Shimia isoporae: one gene and its partner. The protein of the gene in region 2 interacts with the protein of the main gene of each other region in a pairwise test. Links are inferred from orthologs where the notes say so. Each region holds a gene or a part of one and is shown on either strand. Other genes may lie near its edges.

Region 1 (6,658 bases), 910 kb from region 2 along the record:
CGTTCTTCCATAAGGGTGGTGGCCCTGCGCTGGGACTGCGCGAACCTTTGACCGATAAGGAAGGTGTAGAACACCATCGTCGCCGTGAACGCATGCTCTATTAGCAGAACCTCATAATCTGTGAGAATGACGGACACCACGTCGTGGGACGCTCCGAAAATCAGCGTGCCAAGTGCGACGCTGGCAAACACCGCGCCCTGTTCGCGGGCCAGAATTGCACGCACGATACCCCAAAGCGACGCGACGCAAACAAAGAGCGCATGGGCCTGATAGACGGGGAGGGAATTGCTCATCATGTCCGGCGGGGCGGTCAGAATAAAGCCGCACAACAACGCGACGACTGTGAGGACAGCCCGCATCAGCCAAGCCGGGTAGTAGTCAGGCAATAGGGCGCGGTTCAGGCCAACCAACATAGTCGTGGCAAAAACGATGTTCATCATCTCAAGCCGCATTCGGATGACGAACCATTCGGGGCCGAACCAAAGCTCGATCTTGTCCCAGAGAATGAGTGCACGCATGGCAATCAGCAAACAGCCGAAAGCCAGATAGAACGGGGCGGCGTCTTTCGGGTTCAGACCATAGAGAAAAAAGTTCTGCGCCATCGTAAACATAATGATGCCGACCACGATGCCGAGAATCAGCTCGTGATGTGTCCGTTCGGCAAGATTGGCTTCGCGGGTTGTGATCTCCGGCTTGTTGAGAATCCCGTTCCAAGAGTTGATTCCGCTCCAACCAAACACATCCTTGCGAACCTGCAACACCAAGAGGCCTTTGCCACGCCCCTGAAAGTCATGCACCTGGTTGCGGATTGCGGCTTGTGGTTCGCCTTCCATATGTCCGGCTTCTGCCACCATGTGCCAGTAATGTGGGCCAACCAGAGGAACCCAATACACTCTGTACGCTTCAGAGATCGTGCTCATCGCCAACACAAGATGTTCGTTGGTCAACGGTACGTCGACCGGCGCGACATAGGTCGCAACCCCGTGATAATAGGGGTTTTCCGGGTCTTTGGGGATGAAGTCCTGCCAGCGACTGGGCACCGGTGCCCGCTCCAGTGTGCCCTCGGTATAGGCTTTATGCGCTTCCATCGGAGACAAAAGCTCGCCCCATGCGAAACCCCATTCCCCTTGGAGAGGAACAGTCAGCGAGTCGCCTTCTTCGGGAGCAAAAATTGCCAGGTCGGACTGGGCCATTGCCTTGATGGGCAATATGAGCGCCAGTGCCAGCATGAGCACGCGCGTAAAGTGAGGTATCAGGTATGACAACAACCGGCTCCGGCCAATTTAGTACTTGTATTGGGTTCTAAGGTCGAAAGCTTAAGAGGCGATAAAACTTCGGTTGGTGAAGTGAATTCTACGCAATAATTCGTACGCTGCCGTCGCACCGTCCGTCATGGTTCGATTCATGTCGCGGAGATGTCGGGGAACTGCGGGTGCTGGAGGCTGTAAACGCCGTTGACGCAGTTGCGGCCCTGATCTTTTGCGGCATAAAGGGCCTCGTCCGCGCGCTCCAGAAGGCTTTCGGCGGAGCATCCGGATGCTGTGATCGTACATGCCACACCAAAACTGCAAGTTACAGACAACGCAAATTCAGGATCGTCGATCACAGGAGTCTCGGCCACGTCTTCGCGGATTTTTTCAGCCACCAACAAGGCGTCTTCCAAGAGTGTGTTTGGCAGAATGAGCGCGAACTCCTCCCCGCCATAGCGGCAAACACGGTCGTGCCGACGCATCGGGAAGTCCGCCAATCGATCGGCCAGCGATTTCAGTACACGGTCCCCCATCGGGTGCCCATACGTATCGTTGACTTGTTTGAAATGATCGATGTCGAACAGGACAACCGAGAGCGGCTCGACCTTGGCGTTGGATGCTCGCCATGCGTGGGTGAACTCATGATCAAAAGCCTGTCGGTTCAACAGCCCTGTCAGATGATCGCGCCGCGCCGAATTCACTGCGTCGCTGTGCAGCTTTTTGAGCATTTCCTTTTCTTCTTCCAGCATCTGACTGCGACTGATGGCGATTGAAACCTTGCGCCCGACAAACAATGTGCAAAGTGCCATAAAGACAAAAATGGCCATTGCTGTGATGCGGTACTGTGTGCTTCCGGTTTCTGCCGCGATGATGTCGTGAACCGCAGCGGAAAGTATAAAAACAAGCGCCAGCATCAATGTCGTAGCACCTTGTTTGCCGTCAAGCATAGCCCGCCCCAAACCGTAGCCCATCACCAGGAAAACGAGGATCAGGAAGGCCTCATAGACGAGAAGATAGTACGACATCAGGTCGGCGGGCGCCGCCAGAATGAAGATGCCTGCAAAGCCTCCGAACCCGACAATGGTCCACATGAGCACGGGGCCGATCAGCGGAGGAATGAGGTATCGGATTGTCAAAAGCAGGATCGGCCCGACTGTAACGGTGGCCAGCAGTTCGATCCTGGTCCTGAGAACGTGAACTCCAGTGCCGAAAATGACTTCGAGCGAGTTCGATGACGCAGCAAGGTGCAGCATTACGATCAATGCTGCGTTTCCGAGCAGCAATGGCGCATAATCGTTGCGGCGCAGACTGAACAGGTAGAAGTTCTGGAAAACCGCAAAAAACAGACAGCCCGTCCAAAAGCCGTCAAAAATACGTTGGAGCTTGCGGTTAACGTTGTCGATTTCCGACGTTGTGATGCGCGGCGGGTTAAAAAAGCCGCCCCAAGCCAGAACGTCCTTGCGGACGTGTATCAAAAGGACACCTTTACCGCTTCCGTTTACAGGGTGGGATAGGTCGACATAAGCGGCTTTTGCCGGGCCAGTTAGGTTGCCCTCGGAGGCGATGCGTATTGCTGCGTCTGGGGATCCTTTGGGAACCCAAAAGACCTCGTAGGCTTCCGGTATCCGTTCAACGTGCAGAACGAGGGAAATGTCCTTGTCTTCCGGAAGATGCAATTCGCGGGCATAAGTGGCAATGCCGTGATTGTACGGATTTGCAGAGTCATGCGGCAAATGGCTGGCCCAGGTTGACGGGGTGGAAACCACATCCAGAGTGTTTGCAGCCAAGGCCTCAAGGACGGCCGCGGGAGACAAATACTCTCCCCATGCAAAGTGCCATTCGCCATCCAGTACCTGTTCGTAGCTGTCATTGGCAGTGTTCCGCGCGCTGGACTTGCCCAGAAAATGCACAAAGAACGGCGCAGCGGCAACGCAGGCGACCAAGGCAACAAAAAGCAGCGCTTTCAAGTGTGAACGGCTGAATTCCACGCGGTTTCTCCGAGGGTGTATCGCGGCTCGAAGTAGGGCAAAGGACTTAATGAGACCTAAAGGAGAGTGACCGGAAAACGGCCATTGACACCCGTATTTTTATCAAATCAGAAACATCCGCCGTTTGGGCGGAATTGTCGGCAAAAGCCCGCGCAAAGGCGCGTGTTTGTTGCTGATTTCAAGAGAGAAAGTGGTGGGCGACCTTGGAATCGAACCAAGCGTGCGTCTCCGCGAGGGAGTTACAGTCCCCTGCCACACCTTGCGGCCTGTCGCCCACTTTCTTCGGTCTTGCGACCGTGGTGTGAGGGGCTGATTACTTTGATGTGTGGGGGGCGTCAACAAGAAAATATCTTGCACATGGCGGCTGGGCATCGCATTGATGCCCCTTCAGCATTTTAAGGGGTCTGGACCATGAAAAAACCCAAGTGGGTGGTCGAAAAAGAGCAGGCAAAACGCAAAGCCGCATCCGAAACTGTCTGGCTTTTTGGATTGCACGCAGTGCGCGACGCTCTGACGAATCCTGCACGCGAAAAATTGCGTCTTATCGTGACCAGAAATGCCGCTGACAAACTTGCAGATGCCATTGCCGAAGCGGGAATAACACCCGAAATGGCTGACCCGCGCAAGTTCACCGCTCCTCTTGACCCGCAGTCCGTACATCAAGGCGCAGCGCTGGAAGTTAAGCCTCTGGATTGGGGACGTTTGGCCGACCGGGCCATTGCTGATGACGAACGTCCACAGCGTCTCATTCTGTTGGACCGAGTGACTGACCCGCACAATGTGGGCGCGATCCTGCGCTCCGCTGAAGTCTTTGGTGCGCTGGCTGTGATCGGGACCCGCCACCACTCGGCACCGGAAACGGGCGCCTTGGCCAAAACGGCCAGCGGCGCTTTGGAACGTCAGCCATATCTACGTTTGCGCAACTTGGCAGATGCCATCTCGGAATTGCAGAACATGGGCTACCTTGTTCTAGGTCTTGACGGAGAGGCAGATCAGACAATCGAAACTGCGTTGGAAGGCCGCAAGGATCAACCGGTTGCTTTGGTGATGGGGGCCGAAGGGCCGGGCTTGCGCGAGAAAACCAAGGAGACGGTAGATCAGTTGGTCAAGATCGAGTTTGCCGGCGCCTTTGGCTCGCTCAACGTGTCCAACGCTGCGGCTGTCGCGCTTTATGCATCTTTGCCCCGATAAATCCGCCAACAACTCTCGCATTTCCCGAAGCTCACCCTAGGTTCTAGAAAACCTGAGAGGAGGCCGACTTGCCTGGCGCATCGAAAATCGCGACCTGTTGTTACTGCGGTACACGCGCAGCGCTTGTGTTGAGAGGTGACAGCCGCCACGAGCTGTCCTGCTCTTCTTGCGGTGCACCGTTGCATGAACTGAAGTCCATTCCCTTGCAAAAACAACGAGTTGAGCGGGAAGTTGCCTATCGTTCGGCAAGTGCCAAGGCGCAAAGGAAGACTGCTGAGAAGCCCCGTAAGAAGCTGAAAAACAAAAGAAAATTCGCAAAAAAGATCTTCGAGGAAGCTTTCGACTTCATAGAAGACATATTTGATTGAAGAGCGATCCGTTCACGCGGCAGTGAGCGCCTCTTTAATCCGTTGTCACAACACCTACGTAACATAGTGAGAAACGCAGACGTGGAACCCTGCGTTTCGCTTCACTGTCCCTCGTTCCGAACTTGCGCCCAAACGTTGTTTGGGCGCTTCTTTTTTTTCACAACACCCGATAGCGTCGTTGCATGGAATATTCCGACGCAAACCTGAAAAAGATTCTCACACGGACAAAAGTTGTTGCCGTGATTGGGGTATCTATGAATTCCGTACGCCCAAGTTACTACGTGGCGCGGTATCTATCCCTGAAGGGCTACCGGGTAATCCCGGTCAACCCGGGCCATGCTGGCAAAATGCTTTTCGGGGAGACCGTTGTCGCGGATTTGTCCGACATCGACGCGCCGGTGGACATGGTGGATATCTTCCGGAGGTCCGAAGCTGTGCCGCCAATTGTCGACGCCGCAATTGCGCATCTACCGTCGCTGAAAACTGTTTGGATGCAGATCGGCGTGGAGAACGCAGAGGCTGCGGCAAAGGCGGAAGCCAAGGGCTTGGACGTCATTCAGAACCGGTGCCCGAAAATCGAATACCAAAGGCTCTTTGGTGAGTTGCGCATGGGCGGGTTTGCCACCGGCATCATCTCATCAAAACTTTAGGCTGCGCCTCGCTCGGTGCAGCGCTCAATCAGACGGACAAGCACGTCCGAAAGTTCCGCTTTTCGGAATGGTTTGCCAAGGCAGGCGGCCATGCCAGCGCTGATGTAGCTTGCTGTCTGTTCTGGCAGGATATTGGCTGAAAGTGCAACCATCGGCGTACTGGCGTTCAACGCACCTTCGCTTTTGATCCTGGCACAGGCCTCGAGGCCATCCATTTCCGGCATCTGAATGTCCATCAGGATCATGTCAAACTTTGTCTGAGTGCAATGTTCAACTGCGGCGCGACCATTGTCGACGATCACAGGTTCGATACCCATGGACTGCAGAAACCGTTGAACAATGACCTGGTTCGTGCGTGTGTCCTCAGCCACCAGAACCTTTGCCCCTTTCAGGCATTCCCGATCGCCGGGTGCATTGGGTACATTTGCTGGCTCGCTTGGGGCAGGTGTGGCCGCCGGAACGGGTGCTTCAACTTCGATGATCGGCACCGTGAACCAGAATGTGCTGCCTTTGCCGGGTTGGCTTGTAACACCGATCTCGCCGCCATGCAGTTCCACCAGTTCTTTGGAAATCGCAAGCCCAAGGCCGGTTCCGCCATATTTGCGGTTGGTCGACGCACTGGCCTGTTCAAACTTGCGGAAAACCCGTCGTTGCGCGCCTTCGGTCATGCCAATGCCTTGATCCGTCACGCTCACTCGGATCAGGTCGTTTTCCCGACCTACATTAACCGTGACAGTGCCCTCGCTGGAAAACTTCAGCGCGTTGCTCACGAGATTGCTGACAACTTGCTGCATCCGTGCAGGGTCAGCGGAAATCCACTTGGGCAGGCGGTTCTCTTGTTGGTAAACCAGCTTCAGACCACGGGTTTCTGCGCCAGCCTGAAGCGCGTGCACGGCAGGTTGCGCCAACTCAGACGGGGCGCAGGGCACACGTTCGAATGTGACGCCGCGTGCTGCAATCTTGGAATAGTCAAGAACGTCGTTGATCAACCGCAAAAGGGTCATGCCAGAGGCTTGTCCCATATGGATGAGCTCGCGTTGTTCCGGAGACAGGTCGGTGTCTTCCAAAAGTTGCAAGACGCCTGACAAGCCGTTCATTGGGGTGCGGATTTCGTGGCTCATATTGGCCAGAAACTCCGATTTAGCGTGGTTGGCGTCCTGCGCCTCCTGGCGCAATTCCACCAATTTGTTTTCCGCGCGGTTGAGTTCTCG
Region 2 (7,564 bases):
TCGCGGATTGAATGTAGAAGTCTTTTTCTTGGGGCCGCCCTCCATACAGCCACCAGAAGCTCACAAATGCGCAGAGCTCTGGTATAAAAAGTATAAGCAGCTTCACGCTATATACCCGCTGGGTCATAGAGACATGAGGTTGGCAGAAAAGAAGTTTGATGTGTTTGTTGATGCAATTTTTGGAACCGGATTGGACCGTCCATTGCCGGAGGAAATCTTGGAGCTGTTCAATAACATCCGGTACGAAAGAAATTGGCAGTCCAATAGGCTGGTGGCGGTTGATATTTTAAGCGGATTGAACGGAGACACCGGCGAAGAAATGTCTGAGCTTTGCCTTCGTGCCGACCTAACAGTGACATTTCATAGAGCGAAATGCGGACACACGCGGCGTCGTGCAAAAGAGTGGTCTGGCAAGCTGGTGGTAAAGGATATTGGGTTGGGAAACGGCCCGCAGGTTGACCAAAAAAACGAAAATTGAGTGACGGACGCTCGAAAAAGCACGCCGTACGGGTCAATCAAAAATGCGCTAGCGTCACGAACTAGGATTGGCGGTCGCAACGTCTGCCCGGTGTCGGTCTGGTGTCGTGCGTTTCCGAGTGCACTCCGGGAGGGCCGATTAGGCTGGTGTCATAGGAAATTGTCAGTGTGGCGAAAGCCGCTCAATCGAACTTAGGGAAGATTTGGAAATGAGCGAATTGCTAACGGCTGCGCAAATGCGCGCCATCGAGCAGGCGGCGATTGAGTCGGGTGAAGTGACTGGTCTGGAGTTGATGGAGCGGGCCGGGCGGGGTGTTGTGGAGGCCATTTTCGAGGAGTGGCCGGAGCTTGGGGAGGAGCGGGGCAGGGCTGGTGACTCTGGCAAGCCCGAGAGTTCCAACACAGAAAAGGCGCGGCGAGCGGTCGTGCTATGCGGTCCGGGGAACAATGGCGGCGACGGGTTTGTGGTGGCGCGGCTGTTGCAGGGGCGCGGCTGGGATGTGGAGGTGTTTCTTTATGGGGATGCCAAGAAGTTGCCGCCGGATGCGCGCTGGAATTATGAGCGGTGGGTGGAGATTGGGGCGGTTGAGGCGCTGGAGGAATACGCCCATTCGGATGGCTGGCAATGCGATGTGCTTGTCGACGCGTTGTTCGGAACCGGGTTGAAGCGCGGCTTGCAGGAACTTAGCAACCTCTTCTGGAATATGGAGGACATGGTCGATTGTTTTGATGTTGAGTTCGGGCACGAACGCGGGCGACCAGCAATTGTCGCGGTAGACATTCCCAGCGGCGTCTGTGCCGACAGCGGGTGTGAGTTTGAGCATGAAGAGGTCTGGCACAGGTTTTCTGCCGCGGCCCACCTTACGATTTCGTTTCATCGCGCAAAAGTGGGCCACATTCTGGGCGAGGGCGCGAAAAGGCGTGGAAAGTTGCGGGTAGTGGATATCGGACTAGAAGACACTCAAAGCAGGCACTTGTGGGTGAAGAACTGCGCTCCAGAAGTTGGGGATGACGTGGCTCTATGGCGTGTCGCTAGAAGGAGCTTAGTTAAGGAGGTTGGCGCGATACATCCGAGTTTTATTTGCAAGCGAAGCGACAGCCACAAATTCTCCCACGGCCACGCCCTCATCCTCACCGGAGGCTCCGGCAAAACCGGCGCGGCGCGGCTGGCGGCGCGGGGGGCGTTGCGGGTTGGCGCGGGGCTGGTGACGCTCGGTGTGCCGCCCTCGGCGCAGCAGGAGGTGGCCTGTCAGATCACGGCGTTGATGCTCAAGCGGGTGGCGGATGGTGAGCGGCTGTCGGCTGTTTTGGACGATGCGCGGATCAACGCGCTGTGTCTGGGGCCGGGAATGGGCTTGGTGCGGGCGCGGGAGCTGGTACCGGTGGCTTTGGCGACCAAGCGTGCGACGGTGTTGGATGCGGATGCGTTGACGGCGTTTGCAAAGGGGCCGGAAACGCTTTTTGAGATGCTACATGAGAAATGCGTGCTGACGCCGCATGGCGGGGAGTTTGCCAAGTTGTTTCCCGACATTGCCGCGAAGTTGGCGGAGGTGCCCACCAAGGGACCGGCTTATTCCAAGGTGGATGCGACGCGGGAGGCGGCGGCGCGGGCCGGGTGTGTTGTTCTTTATAAAGGGGCGGATACGGTGATCGCGGACCCCTCTGGTCGGTGTTCGGTGAATGCGGCGGTCTATGAGCGGGCGGCGCCGTGGTTGGCGACCGCGGGCTCGGGTGATGTTCTTGCGGGTTTCATCGCGGGGCTTTTGGCGCGGGGATTTGCGCCGATGGCAGCGGCGGAGACGGCAGCGTGGTTGCATGTGGAATGCGCGCGTGCGTTCGGGCCCGGTCTGATCGCGGAAGACCTGCCCGAAATACTGCCGAAAGTGCTTGCCGGCCTTGCGGAGTGATTGCGAGGTTGTTCCAATTTGTGATAAACTTTCCGGAATAACAAAACTACGCGGATCGGGCAGGTCCAGCTTACATGGCAAATTACAGTTTTTGGGCTCTTGGCGAGTCCCATGTTTCGGTGTCCGGCGGAGAGCAGCTGGATGGAGTCACGCAGGGCGATGGATCTCACCTTGTGGGGGAGACGATCACGCTGAACGCCAGCGCGTGGGAGCAAATTCACGTAAGCGACGGCGGCAGTGACAGCAATTTCGACGACAACGACGGCAATCAGAGGCTCGACGGAACGCAAACCTTCGATGGCGTCAGCTATTCCAACAACACACGGATCGAAGCCGAATACGAGTTTGTGCTGCAGGACCCCAATACCGGCCTGACGTATCGGGTCCTGTCTGTGAATTTTCGCAACTCGTCGCCAGCCTACGGCACGATCGAGGGCTTGGCGTTTGTCGACGAATTCCCACCGGTTGGTGTCGCGCTCAACGTCATTTCTGCTCAGGAGGGACCTTCGGGTGGGTCGGCTGTTGAACAAAGCACAATCGCAGCACCGCCATGTTTTACGCCGGGAACCCGTATCCGCATGAAGCGTGGAGAAAAGCCGGTCGAAGAGATACAGGTCGGTGATGAAGTCATGACACTGGATCGCGGACCGCAGACAGTGCGTTGGGTCGGCCATGTGAGCGTGTCAGAAGATGTGCTTCGGACGCGACCCGAATACCGGCCTATCCTCATCCGCAAAGGCGCACTTGGTGTGATGATGCCGGAGCGGGACATGATGGTTTCGCCTCAGCATCGAATTTTGCTGGGTGGCTGGCGGGCCGAGTTGATTTGCGGTGAGCCGCAGGTGCTGGCAGCGGCTGCACATCTTGTGGACGGCGAGGGAGTTCGCGTGGCTGAAGGTTTGCGCGCTGTCACCTATATTCATCTGCAGCTGGACCAACACGAAATCTTGCTCTCTGATGGGGTGCCGAGCGAAAGTTTGAACCCTGGTGAGGTCGCGATGTCGTCCTTGCCCGACGAGTCAAAGGCCGAGTTGCGTGCCCTGTTTCCGGAACTTGAGGCTGGCCCCGAGCGTGCTCCGGCCCGCCCGTTGGCGTATCGGCGTGAAGTCGAGGCCATTCTTGCGGTAGGGTAATCGCAAAGAAATGCGCGTTGCGATATTTTTCCTCTCGCATCCCTGAAAAAGCTTTGCTAAGAGGCGCGCTACGTGCGGGTGTGGCGAAATTGGTAGACGCACCAGATTTAGGTTCTGGCGCCGCGAGGCGTGGGGGTTCAAGTCCCTCCACCCGCACCACTACATCATTGAAAAAAATGAAAAAACGTGATGGGTGGGGTTTTGGCCCCCACTTTGGTCCCCACTTCTATTTTAGCTTCATGGGTGTGGACAGAGTCGATTTGCGCGACGGCGTAGACTGGGTGCGCACCTTCAAACGGGCGAAACTTCTCGAGCACGCCGGACTTCACCATCCGCTAAAAGGTGTCGCGGCCAAATGGCTAGCGCGCCCACCTTAAGAGCGGACTGCCAGGCGCAGGTCCGCTGCCAACCATTGCGGCCAGAGAAGACCGCGGGAACGCCATTAAAGACTAGACCGAAGAGAATTACCATTGCGGCAGCGCCACGCAGTAACGTATCATGGAAGCACAAAATGCTTTGGCTGACGCGCAGAACTTGGACTTAAACAAGCTACACAAAACCTTCCGCTGGAAGAAATAAAACCGTTTTTGGAAGTTTTATTTCTTCCGAAAACCGCGCCGCTGAAAGGAAAAGAGAAGAAATCAAAAGAAAGAGATACAGGCTTGCGCGGACGTTTTTGCAGGGGATTGGTCTGCAAAACAGCGCAGTGCCTGAGGATAAGTCGCGATTGCTGAGAAAAGCGCAGGCACATGGAAGGTCAGGCACTGAAAGACGGCAAAGACCGTGTGAGAGACTTGTTGATCAAACCGCTGCTGGAACTGGGCATGGTTCGCAAGCGCAATGTGAGTGAGAGCAAACACCAAGCGTTTCTGGATGGCCCGATGGCGCGGCTGGCCTATATGAAGGCCGACCGGTTGGAAGCGCTGCGCGAAACCGTCGCCAACTGTGCAACCGGCGCGCACAAAAATTGCTGGTCGTCCGAAGTCTCCATCGCCAATTGGGCGCGCGCTCTTTAGGTGCCGCCATCCAGCGAAAGCAGGCTGGTGCGGTCTTATCTGCAATCCGCTTTGCGAGCGGTGCTGGACCGGATGATGGGGCCAGCCATCCGAGCAAACCAGCTGGCGATCACCTATGGCGAGGGTCACACCAATCTAATCTTTGGGTGAGTTGGAATTTCGTGGGCGAGGCGAGGAACGGAAGAAGTGTCTCCACCAGCTCATCTTCTCACCCAATTAGGTCACAACGCGCGCGGGGAATTGGTGGCTTTCCCATTACAGCCAATCAAGCAAATAGGCGAGTTTTTCGATTGTCGGGAAGACTAACGCTACAAAGAAAACTAGAAGCGGAGCCACCAAGTTTACTGCAACGAACTCGGCGTCCTGAGTCCAATTCACCCAGCGGGTCTTTTTATCGATCACCGCTTGGACAATTTTTCTAGATCCCGTTTCAAGCCGATAAGGCAGACCCTCAAACTCCTGTGTCATGGAGTTCAGTAGGTTCCGTTCGGATTCAGTAAGAGTCGCGAACGGACTGCCGCTGCGAACTTGATCGATTAGCTCCCTCAGTTCTTTTTGAGTAACTTCGTTTATCTCTATGGATATTAGCTTGGAAATTTCTTTCGCTTTGCGTGAAATCGTGTCGAGCCTGTCCGACTGAATTGCAGTGACGGTAAATGGGACCGCGCGAAAGATAAAAATGACAAAGAAGTAGAGGCAAGCCGCCTGCGCCGCGAAGATCAGTTTTTCAGCGTCTACTGCTAGCTTTAGCTTAAACACTTCGATGTGGTCGGATTGAAACGTCAGCGCCTGAACCACAATCAACGCAACTGAGGAAGCCATAAAGGCGCGTTTGGTTTTTTCAAAATCACTATGGTCTGAGAGAAGTTCTTTCATCGATTGGTCCTTGAATTTTCTTCCGAGGACTAAACGGTAAGGGCCAAGGCAAATCAACCTACAGCAATAGCGGAGAGGCAGCCGACCTGGCGGACCTGGGCAGCCATGCAGCTGGTCGACATCGTTTGTCTGGAAGACGGCACCTTGTCCGATGTGCTGCGCCAACACGGCTGGACGAAGAACGCAAAGTTGATCGCGGATCTGCAATCCGCATTGCGCGCGGTGCTGGACCGGATGATGGGGCCAGCCATCCGCGCAAACCAGCGCGCGATCACCTTTAGTGAAGGCCGCACCAACCCGATCTTTGGGTGATCAATTGGCGTCAATAGTCGAGGACTTGTTCTGAAAAGCCAGTGCCTAAAAGCGCTCCTACGCATTTCAGTACCTTGGTGTCCTCGCCATCCATGAAGTATTCAATGACGGAGATCTGAAACTTCTTATCTAGCCCCTTCAGGCTTTCCGTTCCAACTTCGGACGACCCGGTCGTATAGCCTATGTGGGTAAAGAGAGAGGACCACCTTGAGTATTCTCCGACTCCTAATTCGCCACTTGCAGGCCAGACGCCTCCATCAAGGCGCAATTGAACCAATTTGTCGTCGCAGAGAGACGCGGCTTCTTCTCTTGAGCGATCCGTTTCTGAAACTAGCGCTCGCGCCGCAAACACCCCAATGGTATTCGTCTCAAAAAAAAAGTTGGTCGAGTAATGATATTTGTCGCCGTCCTTTTGGGACTCCTGCAAGCGTTGCTGGAGTCTAACCAATCCCAAATCAAGTAGAGAAGCAGGTTCCGTCATTAAGTGTTTGGTGATGTCGTCTGGCCCTGCGCTGACTGGCGTTCCAAGCGTCAAAGCGGCAGCGGTGATCGATGCAATAGCGGATTTCATGATGTCGCCCTTATTCATTTTCGGGTTAGCCTCAGTTACTCAGTGAAGCTTACGCTTGTGCCAGCGAGTTTGGCAGAGCAGTGCAGCACCCCTCCACTAAAATAGGTGCTAGTGCCAATGGTGATCTTTTTATCGAGGTCAGCAAGGCGCGTGTGTTGCTCGGTTATGCCACCGTTCACAAAACCTGTATGGCTGAACAGCCCTGCGTAGATGCTGTGTTTCATGCTCTGGTATAGGTTTCCATCGGGATCATAGCCTGCATTGTTGCGGACTAGGCCAATGGCTCGGCGGCATTCGGCCTTGTGATTTTCTAAGTTTTTGCCTTTGGAGGATTGAATGAGTTCTATTTCAATTTGGTTGGTGTCCCAGTCGTAGGAAGCAGTCGCCCAAAACGATCCGAGGTCCATCTTGTCCAATCTGTTTGTCAAGCGGTACACTCCCCAGTCCAGCAAGGTCACATACTCATTCATCAAATGCCTTGTCGTCTCGTCTGGTCCAGCATTTGCTGGCGCTCCGAGCGTCAATGCGGCGGCGGTGATCACGGCGATTGCGGGTTTCATGGCGGATGATCCTGTATTGAATTCAGGCTTTGGCTACAGGATTTTGGTTAACGGATATTCAACACGCAATGACTGGTTATTTAATTATGAAAACAAAGACTTATGAGAAAGTTGTTGACGCTTAATCCACCGGCATCTTATCACTTGTGCATCATCTACAAGAGCGCCCACCGGAAACGGTCGGGCGCTTTTGCTTTGGCGGCGGGGTCATGACATGGCGAGTGAGTCCTACCATCACCTTTACAACAAGGCGGCGTGGCGAAGTGGGTTGCGGCCAGCGCACCTTCTGAAGGAGCCGGTCTGTCGGGCTTGTGCGCGGCGCGGCATCATCAATGTCGGGTCGCTTACGGCATCGGGCGCAAAGCAAACCAACCCGCGCCGCTGTTACCTGGCGGTTGACCATATCATCCCGCATCGCGGCGATCTGGAATTGTTCTTTGATCCTGAAAACCTCCAGACACTTTGCCCTGATGATCACGACCAAAACAAACAGCGTCTGGAAGTGCGCGGCTATTCCGAAGAGCGCGGCGCAGACGGCTGGCCGATTGATCCGCAGCATCCGGCAAACCGCTGATCTGAAAAGGGAGGGGGGAGGGTTCAAGAAATCCCGCCCAAGCATGAAACCGGAGGGGGAACCTTTCTGTGTGCAAAGTCGGAATTGAATAGAGAAAGCCACATCTGAGAGGGTTTTGAGATCATGGCAAGGGGGCGC

The links. The genes of interacting proteins can lie anywhere in the genome.
Region 1: the proteins of BXY66_RS05795 (region 2) and rlmB interact in binary tests that used the Escherichia coli proteins (3 or more experiments, as listed by UniProt). The link is inferred for Shimia isoporae from one-to-one orthologs.

The regions. Positions count from the first base shown.
Region 1 is NZ_SMGR01000001.1:2,093,225-2,099,882, reverse strand. What follows is about bases 2,724-5,539. They hold rlmB (23S rRNA (guanosine(2251)-2'-O)-methyltransferase RlmB), read left to right. Parts: upstream 2,724-3,649; coding sequence 3,650-4,429; downstream 4,430-5,539. Other genes in these bases: BXY66_RS10295 (ATP-binding protein), read right to left, coding at 5,444-5,539; BXY66_RS10300 (CoA-binding protein), read left to right, coding at 4,980-5,447; BXY66_RS10305 (hypothetical protein), read left to right, coding at 4,498-4,797; BXY66_RS10315 (sensor domain-containing diguanylate cyclase), read right to left, coding at 2,724-3,238. Outside these bases: BXY66_RS10320 (sensor domain-containing diguanylate cyclase), read right to left, coding at 1-1,265; more of BXY66_RS10315, read right to left, coding at 1,403-2,723; more of BXY66_RS10295, read right to left, coding at 5,540-6,658. UniProt on the Escherichia coli protein: Specifically methylates the ribose of guanosine 2251 in 23S rRNA.
Region 2 is NZ_SMGR01000001.1:1,184,480-1,192,043, forward strand. The notes cover bases 120-3,035. They hold BXY66_RS05795 (NAD(P)H-hydrate dehydratase), read left to right. Parts: upstream 120-686; coding sequence 687-2,384; downstream 2,385-3,035. Other genes in these bases: BXY66_RS05790 (NAD(P)H-hydrate epimerase), read left to right, coding at 120-478; BXY66_RS05800 (Hint domain-containing protein), read left to right, coding at 2,459-3,035. Outside these bases: more of BXY66_RS05790, read left to right, coding at 1-119; more of BXY66_RS05800, read left to right, coding at 3,036-3,517; BXY66_RS05810 (hypothetical protein), read left to right, coding at 4,267-4,533; BXY66_RS20675 (hypothetical protein), read left to right, coding at 4,561-4,683; BXY66_RS05815 (hypothetical protein), read right to left, coding at 4,789-5,409; BXY66_RS05820 (hypothetical protein), read left to right, coding at 5,515-5,721; BXY66_RS05825 (hypothetical protein), read right to left, coding at 5,732-6,292; BXY66_RS05830 (hypothetical protein), read right to left, coding at 6,328-6,852; BXY66_RS05835 (HNH endonuclease), read left to right, coding at 7,067-7,426; BXY66_RS20680 (hypothetical protein), read left to right, coding at 7,550-7,564. UniProt on the Escherichia coli protein: Bifunctional enzyme that catalyzes the epimerization of the S- and R-forms of NAD(P)HX and the dehydration of the S-form of NAD(P)HX at the expense of ADP, which is converted to AMP.